DNA from 4 places in the Enterobacter hormaechei subsp. xiangfangensis genome. Region 1 is predicted to be linked to each of the others. Evidence: predicted binding sites of a transcription regulator. Region 1 holds the regulator's gene; each other region holds the start of a gene.
The links. Region 1 encodes CRP, which controls carbon source genes, mostly activating them, when cyclic AMP is high. Its sites were predicted from a motif close to ATGTGANNNNNNTCACAT; they were not measured.
Positions count from the first base shown of each region.

Region 2: uxuA (mannonate dehydratase) is a predicted target of CRP. The motif match lies at 4,342-4,359, and genes of this name have one in related genera.
Region 3: BFV63_RS15435 (YfcZ/YiiS family protein) is a predicted target of CRP. The motif match lies at 3,470-3,487, and genes of this name have one in related genera.
Region 4: yrbN (protein YrbN) is a predicted target of CRP. The motif match lies at 3,151-3,168, and genes of this name have one in related genera.

Region 1 is NZ_CP017183.1:4,230,577-4,236,344, reverse strand. It holds gene pabA (aminodeoxychorismate synthase component 2) at 1-165, shown strand, start outside; gene argD (bifunctional acetylornithine/succinyldiaminopimelate transaminase) at 253-1,473, shown strand; gene BFV63_RS20320 (YccS/YhfK family putative transporter) at 1,470-3,557, opposite strand; gene crp (cAMP-activated global transcriptional regulator CRP) at 3,615-4,247, opposite strand; gene BFV63_RS20310 (OsmC family protein) at 4,558-4,962, shown strand; gene BFV63_RS20305 (phosphoribulokinase) at 5,029-5,768, opposite strand, start outside.
Region 2 is NZ_CP017183.1:3,098,393-3,104,160, reverse strand. It holds gene mepS (bifunctional murein DD-endopeptidase/murein LD-carboxypeptidase) at 1-511, opposite strand, end outside; gene BFV63_RS14835 (phosphatase PAP2 family protein) at 927-1,640, opposite strand; gene BFV63_RS14830 (CobW family GTP-binding protein) at 1,674-2,660, opposite strand; gene BFV63_RS14825 (mannitol dehydrogenase family protein) at 2,784-4,250, opposite strand; gene uxuA (mannonate dehydratase) at 4,456-5,646, shown strand; gene yeiP (elongation factor P-like protein YeiP) at 5,763-5,768, opposite strand, start outside.
Region 3 is NZ_CP017183.1:3,233,577-3,239,344, forward strand. It holds gene fadJ (fatty acid oxidation complex subunit alpha FadJ) at 1-1,541, opposite strand, end outside; gene fadI (acetyl-CoA C-acyltransferase FadI) at 1,541-2,851, opposite strand; gene BFV63_RS15435 (YfcZ/YiiS family protein) at 3,080-3,364, opposite strand; gene fadL (long-chain fatty acid transporter FadL) at 3,737-5,020, shown strand; gene mlaA (phospholipid-binding lipoprotein MlaA) at 5,065-5,768, opposite strand, start outside.
Region 4 is NZ_CP017183.1:4,055,950-4,061,717, reverse strand. It holds gene pnp (polyribonucleotide nucleotidyltransferase) at 1-2,072, shown strand, start outside; gene nlpI (lipoprotein NlpI) at 2,183-3,067, shown strand; gene yrbN (protein YrbN) at 3,175-3,255, shown strand; gene BFV63_RS19350 (DEAD/DEAH family ATP-dependent RNA helicase) at 3,248-5,143, shown strand; gene mtr (tryptophan permease) at 5,286-5,768, shown strand, end outside.

The sequences.
Region 1 (5,768 bases):
CCGCCGACCCTGCCGGCCTGCTTTGAGGTTACCGCCTGGAGCGAGACGCAGGAGATCATGGGCATTCGCCACCGCGAGTACGATCTGGAAGGTGTGCAGTTCCACCCGGAAAGCATTCTCAGCGAACAGGGGCACGCGCTGCTGGCTAATTTCCTTAATCGCTGAATATCGGTTGCCTTGCTGTGATTTTTTATGCATATTTTGTGATTATATTTTCACAATAACTGTGACATAAAAATGGATGGTCATGACATGGCAACTGAACAACCAGCAATTACCCGCGCGACATTCGATGAAGTGATCCTGCCGATTTATGCACCGGCTGAATTTATCCCGGTGAAAGGGAGAGGCAGCCGCGTCTGGGATCAGCAGGGCAACGAGTATGTTGATTTCGCAGGCGGTATTGCGGTGACGGCACTGGGCCATTGCCATCCTGCGCTGGTGGACGCGCTGAAAACGCAGGGCGAAACGCTGTGGCACACCAGCAACGTGTTCACCAACGAACCGGCGCTGCGTCTGGGGCGTAAGATCATCGATGCCACCTTCGCCGAACGCGTGCTGTTTATGAACTCCGGCACCGAAGCCAACGAAACCGCCTTTAAGCTGGCGCGCTACTACGCAACCACGCGTCATAGTCCGTACAAAACCAAAATCATCGCCTTCCATAACGCCTTCCACGGTCGCTCGTTCTTTACCGTTTCCGTGGGCGGCCAGCCGAAGTATTCCGACGGCTTTGGTCCGAAACCTGCGGATATCATCCACGTGCCGTTTAACGATCTGCACGCCGTTAAAGCGGTGATGGACGATCACACCTGTGCCGTGGTGGTCGAGCCCATTCAGGGGGAAGGCGGCGTCACGGCGGCCACTCCGGAATTTCTGCAAGGGCTGCGCGAACTGTGCGACGAGCACCAGGCGCTGCTGGTGTTTGATGAAGTGCAGTGTGGGATGGGTCGTACCGGGGATCTGTTCGCTTATATGCACTACGGCGTAACGCCGGATATTCTGACCAGCGCGAAAGCGCTCGGCGGCGGTTTCCCGGTCAGTGCGGTACTCACTACCCAGGATATCGCTTCCGCATTTCATATGGGCTCACACGGCTCCACCTACGGCGGTAATCCGCTTGCGTGTGCCGTGGCGGGTGCGGCGTTCGATATCATTAATACGCCGGACGTCCTGAATGGCGTGAATGCGAAACGCGATCTGTTTGTGAAACATCTTCAGCAGATTGACGAACAGTTTGATGTCTTCAGCGAAATCCGCGGAATGGGGCTGCTGATTGGCGCCGAGTTGAAGCCTCAGTATAAAGGCCGCGCGCGCGATTTCCTGCACGCCGCCGCGCACGAAGGCGTCATGGTGCTCAATGCCGGGCCGGACGTGATGCGCTTTGCGCCATCGCTTGTGGTGGAAGACAAAGACATCGAAGACGGATTAACCCGTTTTGCCGCGGCAGTCGCGAAGATCGTCAGCGGCTAATACGCGGTTCGTTTTAACCGGCGCGTTAACCAAATCCCGTGATGCGGGCGCTGACGCCATGCCACCGACGAAATGGTGTGCATGGTGTTCAGGTGGCCGAGAACGCGCTGTAAATGCTGCTCAAGGGTGCTCATCGGCCCGTGGGTCAGCGTCTCCGGCGCTTCCAGAATGTTCGAATCACCTGACTCGCCCGGTGCATCATACTCCAGGCGCTGCTGACAGCGCTGCAACGCAATTTCACACGACTGCAAATAGCGCTGCGCCAGATCCGGCGTCAGCATCGTGTGCTCCCGCGCCAGCGTCGTCATGGCATTGATGTGCTCGACGATAAACTGGCTGTGCGTGACCCACAGCTTCATGTCAGCCAGATAGTGCGCGTTAAAGCCCGGCTCCTGCATGGCCTGGTTAAGGGAGTTGAACAGGGCGTTATGCGCCTGGTTGACCTTCATTCGCTCGTAGGCCAGCGGAGAGGGCTGTGGGTCATCGCTCAGGATCAGACGAATGGCCTGCTGGTCAGCTTCCAGCGCGTCGTGGGCGTTCTGCCTCAACAGCCCGCTCTGCCACTGCGGCCACAGCCAGACCATGCCGCCAAAGGCGATCAGGCAGCCAATCAGCGTATCGACCAGACGGGCAATAATAAACTGTTCCCCGTTAAGCGTGAGCAGTTGAAGGGTATACACCGCCGTCACCGTAAAGCCCACCATCGCCCAGCCGTAGTTTTTGCGGATAATCAGATAGCTCACCAGCGTGATTGCCAGCATACCGGCCAGGGTATAGCCCTCCGGCACGTGGAAGTGCAGCGTCACGCCCGCGATAATCAGCCCCGCCATCGTACCGCCCGCCCGATGCAGAATGCGCACCCGCGTGGCGCCATAGCCGTTCTGGGTAACAAACAGTACGGTCATTAAGATCCAGTAGGGTTTCGGCAGGTGCAGGGCCATCCCCATCAGGCTGGCGATGCTCAGCATCACACTGATCCGCGCGGCATTGCGCAGGGCGGAAGATTTCAGTGAAAGATAGCTTTTGAGCGCGGGCAGCAGCGGCAGCCGTTTTTGCTTATCGGCCATCAGGTCTCGCGCATAAAGCGGGCGCTGGGTACGTAACACCCGGGCGATGCGGCTGAAATGCCAGGCAGCAAATTGCCCGACCGGGTTTTCCGCGTGCTGACGCGCAATCTTTTCCAGCGCGCCGAGCTGTTTGTCCATGTTAAAGCGCGTCGGGTAGCGGTGATAGAGGATATCGTCAGCCAGCACCCGCAGGCGGGCCGCGACGGTCTGCGCGTTCCAGCGGATCACCGCTTCTGCATGGCTGCGCTCCACCAGCTTTTGCACCTCTTCCGGATTATGAAGGCTGACGGAGATATGCTCCTGCAAATCCAGCCCGACCTGGAAGATTCGCAGCAGCCGCTTGTATTCATGATTTTTGTTGGCGGCAAGCATGTGCAGCTGCTGATAGCACTGGCTGATCAGATCCACCACTTTTTGCTGGCGCGCCAGTAGCGGCGGCAGGGATTTTTCCGGGTCGGTATGTTGAGTGAGCAGGGTGTATTTTGCTTCGCAGTATTCAGCAAGCTGCACGTAGAGCAGGCTCAGGGATTCGCGCAGCGGCTGTTCCCGCCACAGCCAGAACCAGAACCAGTTAAACAGCCCGTACCACAGCGTGCCGAGGGCGTAGATTAGCAATGGCTCCCACACCGGCATGTTGCCTGCAAGGCTTAAGGTGAAGATGGCGGCAATCAGCGACGCGGGAAGCAGGCGGGCGTGTAGCGAGCTGATTTCGGCGGTGACGCCGAGCGTCATCGCCAGCACGGTCAGGATCAGAGGCAGAGGAATGTCGCGGGCCAGTAAGAGCTGTACGGCAAGGCTACAGCCGGCAAACAGGCAGCCGCCAATAATCAGACGTTTAAAAAAGCGTTTATGCGGCGTATCCAGACCGGCAATGTTGCAGCAGGCGGGCACGAGGGAAAACAGCAGGCCTTGCTGAAGATGTCCGAGGATCAGGCCCACGGCCACGGGAAGACACAACACCAGCGTTTGTCGCAGTGCGTAGTTAACTTCCGGGTGATAGATCAGCCTGCGCCACATGAGGAGTAGAGACAAAAACGGCGTGCCACCCTGCGGCGGCACGCCGTTTGACCGGAATTAACGGGTCCCGTAAACCACGATGGTTTTACCGTGGGCGGAGATCAGGTTCTGATCTTCCAGCATCTTCAGGATACGGCCCACTGTTTCACGGGAGCAGCCGACGATCTGACCGATTTCCTGGCGGGTAATTTTAATTTGCATACCGTCAGGGTGGGTCATGGCGTCTGGCTGTTTCGCCAGGTTCAACAGCGTCTGCGCGATACGACCGGTTACGTCCAGGAAGGCGAGGTTACCCACCTTCTCAGAGGTCACTTGCAGACGGCGTGCCATCTGGGAAGAGAGACGCATCAGGATGTCAGGGTTGACCTGAATCAGCTGACGGAATTTCTTATAAGAAATTTCAGCCACTTCACATGCTGTTTTTGCACGAACCCAGGCGCTACGTTCCTGGCCTTCTTCAAACAGGCCCAGTTCACCGATAAAATCGCCCTGGTTCAGATAAGAAAGGATCATCTCTTTCCCTTCTTCATCTTTGATCAGCACGGCCACCGAGCCTTTAACGATGTAATACAACGTTTCCGCTTTTTCACCCTGGTGAATCAGCGTGCTCTTTGATGGGTACTTATGAATGTGGCAATGAGACAAGAACCATTCGAGAGTCGGGTCTGTTTGCGGTTTGCCAAGCACCATGCGCTGTTATCCTCTGTTATAAGCTGTCACCAGAGTCATAAGATGCATCCGGACTCTGGGGTTGCAATCGAATTCTTACCCATACCTGGGAAGTCGGCTGTCGTAACGTTTCGCAGCCAGTAAAGTTTGATGTCCTCTGCATACATGTGTAACGTCAATGTATTACTGTAGCATCCAGAGTGTTTTAGCATAGCTTTCGCCGCGTGTCTCCTGGTGTCTCGCTTCAGCATGACGCAGGTCGCCTTCCGTTGCGAGAAATGTAACGTACACGTAATCTGTCATAAAAAATGCAACGTTGGAGTGAGTGAATATGCAAGCGCGTGTGAAATGGGTTGAAGGGTTAACGTTCCTGGGCGAGTCTGCTTCCGGGCACCAGGTTTTGATGGATGGCAACTCCGGCGATAAAGCGCCAAGCCCGATGGAGATGGTGCTGATGGCGGCGGGCGGATGCAGCGCGATCGACGTGGTGTCGATCCTGCAAAAAGGCCGTCATGACGTGACCGATTGTGAAGTGAAGCTGACGTCAGAACGTCGCGAAGAGGCGCCACGCCTGTTCACGCATATTAATCTGCACTTTATCGTCACTGGCAAAGAACTGAAGGATGCGGCGGTCTCGCGTGCGGTTGACCTGTCTGCGGAGAAATACTGCTCTGTGGCGTTAATGCTGGAGAAAGCGGTAAAAATCACCCATTCGTATGAAGTGATAGAGGCTTAATTATTGGGGCATCGTGCGTGTTGATGCCCTCACCCTAACCCTCTCCCACGGGGAGAGGGAACATGTTCACGCGATTTGCTTTCCTTCCATCAGCCGCTGCACCAGCGGTGTCATGATAAGTTCCATTGCCAGCCCCATTTTTCCCCCGGGCACCACTAACGTATTCATGTGCGAAATAAACGAACCCTGTAGCATCGCCAGCAGCCAGGGGTAATCAATGCCTTCCAGGTTGCGGAAGTGGATCACCACAAAGCTCTCGTCCAGCGACGGGATGCTTTTTGCAGCGAACGGGTTAGAGGTGTCCACGGTGGGGACGCGCTGGAAGTTAATGTGGGTTCGGGAGAACTGCGGCGTCAGGAAGTTGATGTAATCTTCCATGGAGCGCACCACCGAGTCCATGACCGCCTCTCGCGAATGGCCGCGCTCGCTCATGTCACGCGTCAGCTTCTGGATCCACTCAAGGTTAACAATCGGCACCACCCCCACCAGCAAATCCACGTGGCGCGCCACGTCGTGCTGAGGCGTCACCACGCCGCCGTGCAATCCTTCGTAAAACAGCACGTCAGTCGGTTCCGGCAGCGGCTGCCAGGGCGTGAACGTGCCGGGGACCTGGTTCCATGGCACGGCTTCATCGTAGGTGTGGAGATACTTGCGGGACTGCCCGGTACCGCTTTGCCCGTATTCACGGAAGGTTTGCTCCAGCAGGCCGAAGTCATTGGCCTCCGGGCCGAAGTAGCTGATGTGTTTACCCAGATCGCGCGCCTTGCGGATGGCCATATCCATCTCCGGGCGCGTGTAGCGGTGAA
Region 2 (5,768 bases), 1.1 Mb from region 1:
TCATGCTGGAAATCGTCACACCGCTGCTGGTGGAAGCATGGACAAACTGATCGTTACCGATATAGATGCCAACGTGTCGACCGGTTGAACCTGCTCTGAACAGGACTAAATCGCCCGTGCGTAGTTTAGTGCGCGAAATGGATTTGCCCATCTCCTGCTGTTCATAGGTAGAACGCGGAAGGTCTAACCCAAACTGCTCACGGAACGTACGCTGTACGAAAGCGGAACAATCGATGCCTTTCTTGGTGCTGCCGCCCAGACGGTAACGCACGCCTTTCCAGTCAGCATACTGATCCATAATACGCGACTTAACGTCGAGATTACGTACCATATTTTCAAATTCATCCTGAGAGGCTTGCAGTGAAGAGGAATCTTCCATTCCCACAACACGCGTCTCAGGATGCATATTCTTCGCGGTATTCGTCGTACTACATGCCGAAAGCAGAACCGCCACTGCAATCGCCGGGATCCCCCGCAAGATATATCTCAAGATTGGTTGAGATTTGACCATTTTGTTTGTTTTCCCTTGAAGTCCTTAACGAAAATATCGTTATAAAAATGCCAACCGTGACGAGACTAATTATCTGTTCACAATGAGACAATTCTTTATGGTGAAAACTGTGGCTCAACGCACAAAATTATTCACCATGATAATAATTATCTCAGTGGGGCAAAACGAGTTCGAGGTTAACCGATTGCACGGGGTATTGCGAGCAAAAAAGTCCGATTTTTTATAAGAAAATGTGATACACAAAGTTACAGCGCGGAATTGCTCAAAATGCCGCCATTCATACCGATAATCCCTGCAATTGCTTCATTTTTATCACGAATTGTATGACAGGATGATGACAGCGTTGAATGACGCCGGAAAGAAGAGACTCAGGGACCGAAAACGATCCCCGATGAATGGTGTTAATTTGCGTTATTTATTTGTTTCTGACTTGTTTAAATTTACCGGGAAGATAGCGATCAAAAATACCTATTACGCGATCGCTCAGTGGGGTCATCAGCACCCACGGTAAACCAATTAACACCGCCGTGAGGGAGCCTACGGCGATATCTGTCAGCCAGTGAGCACCAATCATCACTCGCGGGAATGCAAATACCACCACAATAACCAGGGCGATGGCGAAGGCTTTTTTACCAAAATAGCGCAGCATGAAGCCTGCAAAAATCAGCAGCATCATACCGTGGTCGCCCGGGAAACTGTCCTTCGAGGCATCTTTGGTTGGAATATGAAGCAGCTCGCTGACGCGGTTAATATTCGGGAAAAAGAGCGACGGACTGGCGCGTTTAACCGGCATCAGATGCTGCGCCAGCTGGTTGATAATCACGGCCGTCAGCAGCATCACCAGGCCGATAATCAGAATACGGCGACGACCCGTTTTGTCTTCCTTCAGCCAGAAGGAGAGCATCAGACAGCCCATTGCCAGCAGCGAACAGCCGTCAAACGCGCGGTTGTTGGTGATCGCCACCAGCCACAGGAAGGCTTCACTCTTCGCCAGCGCCTGGTTAAAGAAGTGGAACAGCCCGGAATCCAGCGGGAACCAGAAACCGTGATCCGCCGGGATATACCAGGAGAAAAAGAGCGCCAGACCGGCAGCGTTGAGCAATAAAATAGCAGGAAGTCGAGTCGTCATAGTCTTCAGCAATGTGTGAAATCAGGGGCAACGTTAGCCGCCCAAACTTAAACGAAGCTTCAACAGGCTTGACTGGAGAGCATTCCAGTCGGTATTAACCGCACTAATTAACTCTATCCGGCTGTCGGGTGGCGCGACATTCTGGGTTTCAATAAAGAAATCCTCGCCCTGACGGTTAATGCGCACCAGACCATCCGGAGTGCGCATGATCCCTTTTACCCGCTCAACCGGCGCCAGTCTCGCCCATTCCAGTATACCAATGGTGTCGAAAACCGTATCGGCATCGAAGATCCACCCGCAGGCCTGGTGCCCCTGACCGCTGTTCAAATTTCGACGCCAGCGCTGATGTTCCGGCAGGCTCAGTGCAGCCAGGCCTTGCTTCGCGCCGTGGCTATGCGAATGCTCTGCGCTGGCAGGCAGTTGCGTCTGGTTGAGGCGGGGAAGATCGAGCAGGGCGCCATCAATGTTGCCCTGGGTGGTCTGCACGTATTGACGTCCACCGCCAGCCTGCTGCCACCAGGACTCGAACGCGGCCTGACTCTCAGCCGTCGCGCGATCGGATTTATTCGCCACGATAATATCTGCCGAGGCGAGCTGGTCGCGGAAATTGTCGTTGTTGATCGTTTTTTCATCCAGCAGCTGGCGGGGGTCGAGCAGGCAAAGCGTCGCACGCAGCTCAAGCCACGGCTCGTAGACCGGGGCGGTCAGTAAATCAAGGATTTGCTTAGGATGACCCAGCCCGGTAGGCTCAATCAGCAACCGGTCCGGCTTGCCCTGACGCAGCAGCGTATTCAGCCCGACCTGCATCGGCAGACCATTCACGCAGCACATACACCCGCCCGGGATCTCTTTCACCATCGCGCCGCTGTCGGCGAGCAACGCGCCGTCGATGCCGACTTCGCCAAATTCGTTGACCAGCACGGCCCACTTTTCCGCCGGATCTTTATTGGCCAGCAAATGCAGAATGGACGTAGTTTTACCGCTGCCGAGAAAACCGGTGATCAGGTTGGTTTTGGTCACGTGCGCTCCGATAAATAATTGTGATGTAGTAACAACTACCTATCATCCTGACGAAAAAATCGGGCATTGAGAAGAGGGAGGGCGAACGGAGCGTAAAACCGTTCGCCTTAAACGCAATAATCGCTAAATTTTTAACGTTTCGATAACGGCCTGGTGCGCGCCGAGCCGGACGAGGCGCTGGTACGCGCCGGTAATTGCCTCGACAAAGACAGGGTTTTGCGGCAGGTTGTCGCCAAAGATTTCATTTAACGTCAGCAGGGCGCTAACGCGTTCTGCGTCGCTGCTGGTGGCGACAATGGCCTGAAACTTGTCGCTCAGCGGATCGCGGACGTCAATGGCGTTGCCCTGTTCGTCCGTACCGCTGACGTAGCGCATCCAGCCCGCCACCCCCAGCGCCAGTAATGGCCAGGCGGTGTTACGCTCAAGATGCATGCGGATCCCATCCAGCATGCGCTGAGGCAGCTTCTGGCTGCCGTCCATGGCGATTTGCCATGTACGATGCTGTAGGGCCGGATTGGCGAAGCGGTCAAGCAGGCTGTCAGCATAGGCTGTCAGATCAACGTTGGTGATGCGCAGCGTAGGGGCCTGCTCATTCAGCATCAGCCTGCGGGCAGCCTCGCGGAAGCTGTCGTCCTGCATACATTCATTTATGTGCGCGTAGCCGGCAAGGTAGCCCAGATACGCCAGGAAGGAGTGGCTGCCGTTCAGCATCCGCAGCTTCATCTGCTCCCAGGGCAGGACATCCTCAACCATCTGTACGCCTGCAACCTCCCATTCCGGACGCCCGGCGACAAAGTTATCTTCTACTACCCACTGAATGAACGGTTCACAGCTGATGGCGCAGGGATCTTCAACGCCAAGTTCCTGGGTGATTTCCGCGAGTGAGGCGTCGGTGGCGGCGGGCACGATTCGGTCGACCATGGTACCAGGGAAGCTCACGTGCGCCTCGATCCATGCGGCCAGCTCTGCGGAACGCTTTCCGGCCATGCCGAGAACGGCATTTTTCACCACGTGGCCGTTGTCGGGAATATTGTCGCAGGAGAGCACGGTAAACGCCGGCAGGCCACGCTCGCGGCGGCGATGAAGCGCTTCGACCAGAATACCCGGTGCGGAATGTGGTTCAGACGGATGCTCGAGATCGTGCAGGATACGGCTGTTCTGCATATCCAGTTTTCCCGTCGCCGGATCGATGCAGTAGCCTTTTTCGGTAATGGTGAGGGAGACAATTGCCACCTGCGGTTCGCAGAATTTCTCAATAATGGCTGCCAGCGAGTCGAGTTTGGCGTTAAGGCACTCTTTTACCGCACCGATAATAATGGGCTGATTGCCTTCGGCACCTTTCTCCAGCACGGTAAACAGATGATCCTGCGCCCGGAGCTGGCCCATAAGGACATCGCCGCTAAAGAGGCTAATCTCACAAATTCCCCAGTCGCCTCCTCTGGCATTCAGTACCCGGTTTGTTAACAACGCCTGATGCGCCCGGTGGAACGCGCCAAAACCGAAATGGACGATGCGGGAGCGTAACTGCTCGCGATCGTAGCGGGGCTGCTGGACATGAGCAGGAAGCGCGGTGGAGGCAATAGTCTTCATGTAGTACACACCTGATTAACCATTAATTAACAATGCCAGTGTAAAGTTATATGACAACAAATTAAATTGGTAAGCCGTAAATATCCCTGTTATGTGAGTTTGATCAATCAATGTCACGCGCTGTATTGACCACTTCGATTAAACATGTATGGTAGTCGTCATTGAGGTAACACATATTGGTATAACAACTTGAGAGGGTGGGGCAATGGAACAAACCTGGCGTTGGTACGGGCCGAACGATCCGGTTTCTCTTGATGATGTGCGTCAGGCTGGCGCAACGGGTGTGGTCACGGCGCTGCATCATATTCCGAACGGTCAGGTGTGGCCGGTGGAGGAAATCCAAAAGCGTCAGGCTCAACTGGCAGAGAAGGGGTTAACCTGGTCTGTTGTGGAAAGTATTCCGGTTCACGAAGATATCAAAACCCACTCCGGTGAGTGTGATACCTGGATTGCGAATTATCAGCAGAGCATTCGTAACCTGGCAGCCTGCGGTATTGATACCGTCTGCTACAACTTTATGCCGATTCTGGACTGGACGCGTACCGACCTGGAATATGTAATGGCCGATGGTTCGAAGGCGCTGCGTTTCGATCAAATCGCTTTTGCGGCTTTCGAGCTGCACATTCTGAAGCGTCCGGGTGCGGAAGCAGACTACACCGCCGAAGAGCAGCAGCAGGCGCTGGCGTGGTTCAATGCCGCCAGTGAAGCGGACATTGAGAAGCTGGTTCGCAATATCATCGCGGGCCTGCCGGGGGCGGAAGAGGGCTATACCCTCGATCAGTTCCGCGCGCGCCTGGCGGAATATGGCGATATCGATAAAAACCAGCTGCGTGAAAACATGGCGCACTTCCTGCGCGCTATCGTGCCGGTGGCAGAAGAAGTCGGCTTGCGGCTGGCGGTTCATCCGGACGATCCACCGCGTCCTATCCTCGGCCTGCCGCGTATTGTGTCTACGATTGAAGATATGCAGTGGCTGAAAGAGACGGTGGATAGCATCTACAACGGCTTTACCATGTGTACGGGCTCGTATGGGGTGCGGGCGGATAACGATCTGGTGCGGATGATCGAAACCTTCGGCGATCGCATTCATTTCACCCACCTGCGTGCAACCTGCCGTGAAGAGAATCCAAAAACCTTCCACGAAGCAGCCCATCTTGGCGGCGACGTGAACATGGTTGCGGTGGTGGATGCCATTCTCTCTGAAGAGGTTCGTCGTAAGCAGGCGGGAGATGTTCGTCCTATCCCGTTCCGTCCGGATCACGGGCACCAGATGCTGGACGATCTGCGCAAGAAAACGAATCCAGGGTATTCGGCGATTGGCCGTCTGAAAGGGATGGCGGAAGTGCGCGGTATAGAGCTGGCGCTGAAAATGACGAAGTATCCTGAACTTCTTTAAGTCTCATTGCCCGGTGGCGCTACGCTTACCGGGCCTACGAAAAACCGGCTCTGAGGCCGGTTTTTGTGTTTTTGTAGGCCGGGTAAGGCGTAGCCGCCACCCGGCAAATGCCACAATCAGTC
Region 3 (5,768 bases), 1.0 Mb from region 1:
TCCCCTTCCGTCAGCAACCGCATCGCTTCGTTAATGTACGGCGCCAGAATGCGGTTGACGTAGAAGCCGGCTTTGTCCGCGACCACAATCGGGGTTTTGCCCTGTTTTTTCGCCAGCTTCACCACGGTGGCAATAGTTTGCGGGCTGGTTGTGGCATGCGGGATAACCTCCACCAGCGGCATTTTTTCGACAGGGCTGAAATAGTGCAGCCCTATTACCTTCTCCGGGCGCACGGCTTTCGCCGCGATGTCGCCGATCGGCAAAGACGAGGTGTTTGACGCGAAAATGGTGTGCGGCGCGCAGTGCTGTTCAACGTCCGCCACCATCTGCTGCTTAAGGGCCAGATCTTCGAACACGGCTTCAATCACCAGATCGCGGTGTGCAAACCCACTGTAGTCGGTGGCGCCAGTGATCATCGCGAGGGTTTTATCGCGCTCACTGGCCTTGATATGGCGGCGTTTCACTTTGCGATCAAGGTTCTGCCAGCTGTACTGCAACGCGTGGTTGATACCCTTAGGGTTGATATCTTTGATACGTACGGGCAATTTGCCTTTGCTGGCGGTGACAAATGCGATGCCGCCGCCCATCAGCCCACCACCCAGAACGCCAATGGCGCGCAGCGGAGCCGGTTCAGCTTCACTGCCCGGATCTTTTTTAACCTCCGTGCTGGCAAAGAAAATGCCGCGCAGCGCCTGCGACTGCGGCGTCATCGCCAGCTCGCCAAAGGCTTTCGCTTCCGCAGCATAACCGCTGCTGCTGCCCTGCGATAAACCGGTTTCAATCACCTTCAGAATGCGCGTCGCTGCCGGATAGTTCCCTTTGGTTTTTTGCTCGGTTTTTTTACCCACCATATTGAACAGCAGCGTGCGCCCCAGCGGCCCGGCGAGGATACGCTCGCGCACCGGCAGAGGGCGTTTCGCCTGACGACCTTTCAGCGCCCGCTCAACGGCGGCCTCAAGCAAGATGGCGTGCGGAACGACCTCATCAACCAGACCCGTCTTTAACGCCTGACGGGCGCGCAGCTGTTTACCGGTTAAAATCATCTCCAGCGCCGTACTGACGCCCACCAGACGCGGCAGGCGCTGCGTGCCACCTGAACCGGGCAGCAATCCAAGCTGTACCTCCGGCAGTCCGAGTACCGTTTTCGCATCGTCGGTACAAATGCGGCTGTGACAGGCCAGCGCCAGCTCAAGCCCACCGCCCAGGCAGGCCCCGTGGATCGCAGCGACAACGGGTATCGACAGCGCATGGATCTCCGCCATTACCTGCTGCCCCTGACGCGCCAGGTCTTCTGCTTCCTGAGCGCTTTTCGCCCGGGCAATCATGTTGATATCGGCCCCGGCAATAAAGTTATCCGGCTTTGCCGAGATAAATACCAGGCCACGTATCGCTTTGTTTTCGCGGATCTGTCTGAGCATCGCACGCACCTGAACGCCGAACTCGGCCTTCAGGGTGTTCATCTTTTCGTCGGGTACATCAATGGTGATAACAGCCACGTTATCAAGGCGAACAGCCAGGTTAAATGCAGATGTCGTTTCCATTATTCAGCCTCCAGAACCATTGCTGCACCCAGGCCGCCCGCCGCACAGGCGGTAACGAGACCAAAACCGCCGCCGCGGCGACGCAGCTCGTGCAAAGTCTGGGTTATCATTCTCGCGCCGGTCGCCGCAAATGGATGGCCGTAGGCGATGGATCCGCCAAGCACGTTAAACTTACTCTGATCCACTTCGCCGGTCGCGTGGGCGCGGCCCAGTACATCGCGCGCGAAGCGCTCGCTTGCCAGCAGCTGAATGTTTGCCAGGGTTTGTGCGGCAAAGGCTTCGTGCATATCGATCAGGGTTAAGTCAGCCAGCGTCAACCCCGCACGCTCCAGCGCCAGGGGCGTGGACCAGGCCGGACCGAGCAGCATGTCCTGCCAGACATCAATGGCGGTAAAGGCGTAGCTACGCAAATAGCCCAGCGGTGTGATGCCAAGCTCTTTCGCCCGGGATTCCGTCATCAGGATCACGGCGGCGGCACCGTCCGTCAGTGGCGTACTGTTGGCCGCCGTAACGGTGCCATGTTTACGATCAAACGCCGGGCGCAGTTTTGCGTAATCCTCCAGCGTCGAGGTGCCACGGATATTGTTATCTTCCACCAGCGGTTCGCGGAAAGGCGGGATATAAGCCGTCATAACCTCGTCGGCAAGTTTGCCTTCCGACCAGGCCTTCGCAGCGAGCTGATGCGAGCGATGCGCCAGTGCATCCTGCTGTTCGCGGGTAATACCGTAGGTTTTTGCCATCTGCTCGGCAGTGTCGCCCATACGCAGGCCGGTGGAGTATTCAGCAACGGCAGGTGGCACGGGCATGAGGTCACGCAGGCGTAAACGCGAGAAGAGTTTAAGCTTTGCACCGGTAGTGCGAGCTTTGTTGGCATCCACGAGGATGCGGGCCAGCTGTTTGCTGACGCCGATGGGCAGCACGGAGGAGGAATCCGCGCCGCCGGCGATCCCCGCGCGAATGGTCCCCGCCATCAGGCTTTCCGCCACGTTCGCCACCGCCTGGAAACTGGTGGCGCAGGCGCGGCTGACGCTGTAGGCGTCGGTATGAACATTCATGCCGGTGCCCAGCACGATTTCACGCGCGATATTGGGCGCTTCCGGCATCTGCACCACCTGGCCGAAAACCAGTTGCTCAATAACCTCTGGCGGGATCTCGCTGCGAGCCAGCATCTCCCCCACTACCATTTTTCCCAGATCGACTGCCGGTATACCGTGAAACGCGGTTGCCTGACGCGCAAACGGCGTACGTAACCCGCTGATAATGGCAATGCGGTCACCGTGTCGGGTGATAAGCGGTAATGCCTGACTCATAACACTCCCCTGTAAAAAAATTTTGCGCGCACATTAAGTGGTCTGACCTGATAACAGTCTTAACTATTTTTTTACATTGAGCCAATCGGGGAAGCGAAAAATTGCGAGCTAAGGCACAGAGAAGAAAAAGAAAATGCCCCTGCATGGCAGAGGCATTTGTGAGATTTGTTGCCGGGTTGCGGCGTTGCCTTACCCGGCCTACACGATCATAGGCCCGTGCAAAAAGTATTAACGCAGGCCTAACTGGAAGATCAGCGTTTCTGCTTCGCAGGCGAACACAAAGTCGATATCCAGCTGCACGCCGCCTTCCACTTCCGTGAAGGTGGATTTGATTTCACACGGATCGGATTCGACTTCACGCGCGCGCTGGCTCAGCGCGGCCAGCGTCTCTTCCGCTTCAGCACGGTTAGGGAATACGCGGCTGTAAGAGGCGGTGCAATCGGTGTTGTCCATAATGGTGCCAACATCCATACAGCAGCAAACCGGGGTTTCATCAGCACTGCATTTACTCATAGCTCAATTTCCTCTGTATTCGCGCAGGGCGCGAGATAAACACGATGCGTCTATTTTACGCCCCCGGACGAGCCCCCTCCAGCCGTTAATGGCGCAAAATCGGATAAGTGAGCAATATCACACTAAAAAATGATCTAAAACAAAATTCCCCTTTTCAGAGGAATCGCACTGGTCACAATTTTGCCAACCAGATCTCGTTTCAAGAAACATATCTGAAAATATTAATAAACAAACTTGCAACATCCCAGCTGGTCAGACCTATACTCTCGCCACTGGTCTGATTTGTAAGTCATACCTCAGACCCTACACTTCGCGCTCCTGTTACGGTATGTAACAATTATTGAATAAAAATAACTCAATGAGGTTATGGTCATGAGCCAGAAAACCCTGTTCAAACAAACTGCTTTAGCAGTTGCAGTGGCAATCGTCTCAACGTCCGCCTGGTCAGCGGGCTTCCAGTTAAACGAATTTTCTTCCTCTGGCCTTGGCCGTGCGTATTCCGGGGAAGGTGCGATTGCCGATGACGCAGGCAACGCGAGCCGTAACCCGGCGCTGATCATGATGTTTGATCGCCCTACCTTCTCTGCCGGTGCGGTTTACATCGATCCTGATGTCAATATTTCTGGCAAATCTCAGTTCACCGGCGCAGATCTGAAGGCGGATAACATTGCGCCGACCGCGTGGGTGCCTAACCTGCACTTTGTTGCGCCAATCAATGAACAGTTTGGTTGGGGTGCCTCTGTCACCTCTAACTATGGCCTGGCAACGGAGTTCAATAACAACTATCCGGCCGGGGAATACGGCGGTAAAACCGACCTGACGACCCTGAACCTCAACCTGAGCGGCGCATATCGTCTGAACGATAACTGGAGCTTTGGTCTGGGCTTTGATGCTGTCTACGCCGATGCAAAAATCGAGCGTTACTCCGGGGAGCAAACTGCTGCGCTGCCGAAAAACAGCAATAAAATTGCCAGCCTGAAAGGCGATGAATGGGGCTACGGCTGGAACGCCGGTATCCTGTATGAACTGGATAAAAACAACCGCTGGGGTCTGACCTACCGCTCAGAAGTGAAGATTGACTTCGATGGCGATTACAAAAGCGGCATCCTGAGCCCAGTCAACGGTATGGTACCGGGCGCAGGCACCACCATTCCATGGGGTACCTCGAATCAAACCGTACCGGGTTCACTGTCACTGCATCTGCCAGAAATGTGGGAAGTGTCAGGTTATAACCGCGTTGCGCCGCAGTGGGCTATTCACTATAGCCTCGCGTATACCAGCTGGAGCCAGTTCCAGGAGCTGAAAGCCACCGGCAGCAACGGCCAGACGCTGTTCTATAAAGACGAAAGCTTCCACGATGCTTACCGTATCGCACTTGGTACGACCTATTATATGGATGACAACTGGACGTTCCGTACTGGCGTGGCATTTGATGACAGCCCGGTACCGGCAGATAAGCGTTCTATCTCCATTCCGGATCAGGACCGTTTCTGGGTGAGTGCGGGGGCAACCTACGCGTTCAACGAGAATGCCTCTATCGACGCGGGCGTGTCGTACATGCATGGACAGAAAGTGACCTTCCAGGAAGGCCCTTACGAGTTTACCTCTGAAGGTAAAGCCTGGCTGTTTGGTACCAACTTCAACTACGCGTTCTAATTCCAACACGATTAAAAAAGGTGAGCATCGCTCACCTTTTTTATTTATTCCGAATCGATATCTTTTAATTCGTTCTCGATGGCTTTCGCGTTCGGATTATCTTCCGGCTTCAGCTTACCGCCGTTGGCTATAAAGTCATGGTTCTGGAAGTAGGCCTCGCGGACCATGATGTACGGATCGGAAGACTGACGCAGCAGACCGTCAGAGTCCAGCAGTTGCGCACGTGTTTCAATTCCTTCCACGGTCCATTTACCAATCGACAGCGGCCAGGTGAGCCATGACAGCACCGGATACAACGTATCCACCATGTCGCCGCCATCATCACGCACGGTAAAGCTGCCGTAGAATGGCAGGTGCACATACGGCCCATAACCTACGCCATAATGCCCCAGCGTGCTGCCGAAACGGTGCGGCTGTTCACGCTGTAATTTCGGGTTCGCCATGCCCGCGACATCAATTAAGCCGCCCATACCCAGCAGGGAGTTCAGGAAGAAGCGGGTGAAATGCACCATCCCCTGATACGGGTCGCCCTGGAGGAAGTAGTTGACCATAACCGCTGGCTCTTCCAGGTTACTGGTAAAGTTGCTCAGCCCGTTACGCGCCGGCTGCGGAACGTAGTCACGCCATGCCACGGCAACCGGACGAACCAGATACGGATCCAGCACATTATAGTTAAAGCTGTACATTGAACGGTTAAATCCTTCGAGAGGATCGGAGCGTCCCGTTTGCTCGCCAGAGCTGGCGCAGC
Region 4 (5,768 bases), 170 kb from region 1:
TGGCGCGTCAGGCTACTGCTGCCGTTATGGTAAGCATGGATGACACTGCTGTATTCGTTACCGTAGTTGGCCAGAAAAAAGCTAAACCAGGTCAGGACTTCTTCCCACTGACCGTTAACTACCAGGAGCGTACCTACGCTGCCGGTAAAATCCCAGGTGGCTTCTTCCGTCGTGAAGGCCGTCCAAGCGAAGGCGAAACCCTGATCGCGCGTCTGATTGACCGCCCGGTTCGTCCGTTGTTCCCGGAAGGCTTCGTGAACGAAGTGCAGGTTATCGCAACCGTTGTTTCCGTTAACCCGCAGGTTAACCCGGACATCGTTGCGATGATCGGTGCGTCTGCTGCCCTGTCACTGTCTGGTATTCCATTCAATGGTCCAATCGGTGCTGCGCGCGTGGGTTACATCAATGATCAGTACGTGCTGAACCCAACTCAGGAAGAGCTGAAAGAGAGTAAGCTGGACCTGGTTGTCGCCGGTACTGAAGCCGCGGTGCTGATGGTTGAATCCGAAGCTGAACTGCTGAGCGAAGACCAGATGCTGGGCGCTGTGGTCTTCGGCCACGACCAGCAGCAGGTTGTTATCCAGAACATCAACGACCTGGTGAAAGAAGCCGGTAAACCACGTTGGGACTGGCAGCCAGAAGCGGCCAACGACGCGCTGAACGCACGCGTTGCTGCACTGGCAGAATCTCGTCTGAGCGACGCATACCGCATCACCGACAAACAGGAGCGCTATGCTCAGGTTGATGTGATCAAATCTGAAGTAACCGCGACCCTGGTTGCCGAAGACGAAACGCTGGACGCTAACGAAATTGGTGAAATCCTGCATGCCATCGAGAAAAACGTTGTTCGTAGCCGCGTACTGGCAGGCGAGCCGCGTATTGATGGCCGTGAAAAAGACATGATCCGTGGTCTGGACGTGCGTACTGGCGTACTGCCACGTACTCACGGTTCTGCGCTGTTCACCCGTGGTGAAACGCAGGCGCTGGTAACCGCGACCCTGGGTACTGCACGTGACGCACAGATCATCGACGAACTGATGGGCGAGCGCACTGACAGCTTCCTGTTCCACTACAACTTCCCTCCGTACTCTGTGGGCGAAACCGGTATGGTTGGCTCACCGAAGCGTCGTGAAATTGGTCACGGTCGTCTGGCGAAGCGCGGCGTGCTGGCAGTGATGCCAGAAGCAGACAAATTCCCGTACACCGTACGTGTGGTGTCTGAAATCACTGAATCCAACGGTTCTTCTTCCATGGCTTCCGTGTGTGGCGCTTCTCTGGCGCTGATGGATGCAGGCGTGCCAATTAAAGCCGCCGTTGCGGGTATCGCAATGGGTCTGGTGAAAGAAGGCGACAACTACGTTGTTCTGTCTGACATTCTGGGTGATGAAGACCACCTGGGTGATATGGACTTCAAAGTGGCGGGTTCCCGCGACGGTATCTCTGCCTTGCAGATGGATATCAAAATTGAAGGTATCACCAAAGAGATCATGCAGGTTGCTCTGAACCAGGCTAAAGGTGCGCGTCTGCACATCCTGGGCGTGATGGAACAGGCTATCAACGCGCCACGCGGTGATATCTCTGAATTCGCTCCGCGTATTCACACCATCAAGATCAATCCAGACAAGATCAAAGATGTTATCGGTAAGGGCGGTTCCGTTATCCGTGCACTGACCGAAGAAACGGGCACCACCATCGAAATCGAAGATGACGGTACTGTGAAGATCGCAGCAACCGACGGCGAGAAAGCGAAATACGCTATCCGTCGTATCGAAGAGATCACGGCAGAAATCGAAGTGGGCCGTATCTACAATGGTAAAGTGACCCGTATCGTTGACTTTGGCGCATTCGTTGCCATCGGTGGCGGTAAAGAAGGTCTGGTACACATCTCTCAGATCGCTGACAAGCGCGTTGAGAAAGTGACCGATTACCTGCAAATGGGTCAGGAAGTACCGGTGAAAGTTCTGGAAGTTGACCGCCAGGGCCGTATCCGTCTGAGCATTAAAGAAGCAACCGAGCAGTCTCAGCCTGCTGCGGCGCCGGAAGCTCCGGCTGCTGAACAGCAAGGCGAGTAAGGTTGCCATTTGCCCTCCGCGCAGGCGGAGGGCTTATTATCAGGCAGGACGCCTTGTTAAGCCGCCGGGGGACAGGACGTTCATCCAATAGTTGTCTTCGGGAGTGGGAAATGAAGCCTTTTTTGCGCTGGTGTTTCGTTGCGACAGCTTTAACGCTGGCAGGATGCAGCAACTCTGCCTGGCGTAAGAGCGAAGTCCTCGCAGTGCCATTGCAACCGACTTTGCAGCAGGAAGTCATTCTGGCACGCATGGAACAAATACTTGCCAGTCGGGCTTTAACCGATGACGAACGCGCACAGCTTTTATATGAGCGCGGAGTGTTGTATGATAGTCTCGGTCTGAGGGCACTGGCGCGAAATGATTTTTCACAAGCGCTGGCGATTCGACCTGATATGCCTGAAGTATTCAATTACTTAGGCATTTATTTAACGCAGGCAGGCAATTTTGATGCTGCCTATGAAGCGTTTGATTCTGTACTTGAGCTTGATCCAACTTACAACTACGCGCACTTGAATCGCGGTATCGCATTGTATTACGGCGGACGTGATAAGTTAGCGCAAGATGATCTGCTGGCGTTTTATCAAGACGATCCTAATGATCCTTTCCGCAGCCTGTGGCTTTACATCGTTGAGCAGAAGCTTGATGAGAAGCAGGCCAAAGAAGCACTGAAACAGCGCTTCGAGAAATCGGACAAGGAACAGTGGGGATGGAACATTGTCGAGTTCTACCTGGGCAACATTAGCGAAGCAACGCTGATGGAACGCCTCAAGGCGGACGCAACGGATAACACCTCGCTCGCTGAGCATCTCAGTGAAACCAACTTCTATTTAGGTAAGTACTACCTAAGTCTGGGGGATATGGACAGCGCTACGGCACTGTTCAAATTAGCGGTTGCTAACAACGTACATAACTTCGTTGAGCACCGTTATGCATTGTTGGAATTATCGCTCTTGGGCCAGGAGCAAGACGACCTGGCAGAATCGGACCAGCAATAGCTGACGACATAAACATCAGCCCGTAATCTTTTGATTGCCATCACCTTCACTGGTGAGGGCGTTGTTGTTCGTCAATACACCTAATTTGAGCCGGTTCACACTTTTCAATGAAAATTGCTAATCATTTTCACGATGAGCTAAGTAGACTGGCCGCCATTAATATCGAGGCACTTGTACTACATGGCTGAATTCGAAACCACTTTTGCAGATCTGGGCCTGAAGGCTCCTATCCTTGAAGCCCTTAACGATCTGGGTTACGAAAAACCATCTCCGATCCAGGCTGAGTGTATCCCACACCTGCTTTCTGGTCGTGACGTGCTGGGCATGGCCCAGACTGGTAGCGGTAAAACCGCAGCATTCTCGCTGCCGCTGCTGAACAACATTGATCCGGACCTGCGCGCGCCGCAGATCCTCGTCCTGGCTCCAACCCGTGAACTGGCTGTTCAGGTTGCTGAAGCCATGACGGAATTCTCTAAACATATGCGCGGCGTAAACGTGGTAGCCCTGTACGGCGGCCAGCGTTATGACGTGCAGTTACGCGCCCTGCGCCAGGGCCCACAAATTGTTGTCGGTACGCCGGGCCGTCTGCTGGATCACCTGAAGCGCGGTACCCTGGACCTCTCTAAACTGAGCGGCCTGGTACTGGACGAAGCCGATGAAATGCTGCGTATGGGCTTCATCGAAGACGTAGAAACCATCATGGCGCAGATCCCGGAAGGTCATCAGACCGCTCTGTTCTCTGCAACTATGCCAGAAGCGATCCGTCGCATTACCCGCCGCTTCATGAAAGAGCCGCAGGAAGTGCGCATTCAGTCCAGCGTGACCACTCGCCCGGACATCAGCCAGAGCTACTGGTCTGTATACGGCATGCGCAAAAACGAAGCGCTGGTCCGTTTCCTGGAAGCGGAAGATTTTGATGCGGCGATTATCTTCGTACGTACCAAAAACGCGACCCTGGAAGTGGCTGAAGCCCTGGAGCGTAGCGGCTACAACAGCGCAGCGCTGAACGGCGACATGAACCAGGCCCTGCGTGAGCAGACTCTGGAGCGTCTGAAAGACGGTCGTCTGGATATCCTGATTGCAACCGACGTGGCAGCACGTGGCCTGGACGTTGAGCGTATCAGCCTGGTTGTAAACTACGATATCCCAATGGACTCCGAGTCTTACGTTCACCGTATCGGCCGTACCGGTCGTGCGGGTCGTGCAGGCCGTGCGCTGCTGTTCGTTGAGAACCGCGAGCGTCGTCTGCTGCGTAACATTGAACGCACGATGAAGCTGACCATTCCAGAAGCTGAGCTGCCAAACGCAGAACTGCTGGGCAAACGCCGTCTGGAAAAATTCGCCGCGAAAGTACAGCAGCAGCTGGAAAGCAGCGATCTGGATCAGTACCGTGCGCTGCTGTCCCAGATCCAGCCTGTCGCTGAAGGCGAAGAGCTGGACATGGAAACCCTGGCCGCAGCACTGCTGAAAATGGCGCAGGGCGAACGTAGCCTGATCGTGCCACCTGATGCGCCGATGCGTCCTAAGCGTGAGTTCCGTGACCGTGACGATCGTTTCGAACGTCGTGGCGACCGTAACGACCGTGGTCCACGCGGTGACCGTCCAGAGCGTGGTGGTGAAGACCGTCCACGTCGCGAGCGTCGTGACGCTGGCGAAATGGAACTGTATCGCATTGAAGTGGGCCGTGATGATGGTGTTGAAGTTCGTCACATCGTTGGCGCGATCGCTAACGAAGGCGACATCAGCAGCCGTTACATTGGTAACATCAAGCTGTTCGGTTCCCACTCCACCATCGAGCTGCCAAAAGGCATGCCGGGCGAAGTACTGCAACACTTTACTCGCACCCGCATCCTGAACAAGCCGATGAACATGCAGCTGCTGGGCGATGCACAGCCACGTCCTGACCGTGGCGGCGAACGTCGTGGCGGTGGTCGCGGTTTCGGTGGCGAGCGTCGTGAAGGCGGTCGCAGCGAAGGTCGCGGTGGTGAAGGCCGTCGTTTCTCCGGCGAGCGCCGCGAAAACCGTGGTCCACGCCGTGAAGAAGGTGCCAGCCGTCGTCGTTTCGGTGACGCGTAAGCCTTTCGCTTCTGACGTAAAGTAAAATATACAGCCCCGATAGTCGCTATCGGGGCTTTTTTTATTCCTTTTGTACTCTTGTACTGGTACAGTGCAACACACTAAAATGCAGAACCACATTTTTCACTGGAGATAAGGCCGCATGGCAACACTAACCACCACCCAAACGTCACCTTCGCTGCTTGGCGGCGTGGTGATCATCGGCGGAACCATCATTGGTGCCGGGATGTTTTCCCTGCCTGTGGTCATGTCCGGTGCGTGGTTCTTCTGGTCGCTGGCGGCGCTGGTTTTCACCTGGTTCTGCATGCTCCATTCCGGGCTGATGATCCTTGAAGCAAACCTGAACTACCGCATTGGCTCCAGCTTCGACACCCTCACCCGGGATCTGTTGGGCAAAGGCTGGAACCTGGTGAACGGGCTGTCCATCGCGTTTGTACTCTATATCCTGACCTACGCGTACATTTCAGCGAGCGGGTCGATTCTGCATCACACCTTCTCAGAGATGTCGCTGAACGTTCCGGCGCGTCTGGCGGGTCTCTGCTTCGCGCTGGGCGTGGCGTTTATCGTCTGGATGAGCACCAAAGCGGTCAGCCGCATGACGGCAATCGTGCTGGGCGCAAAGGTC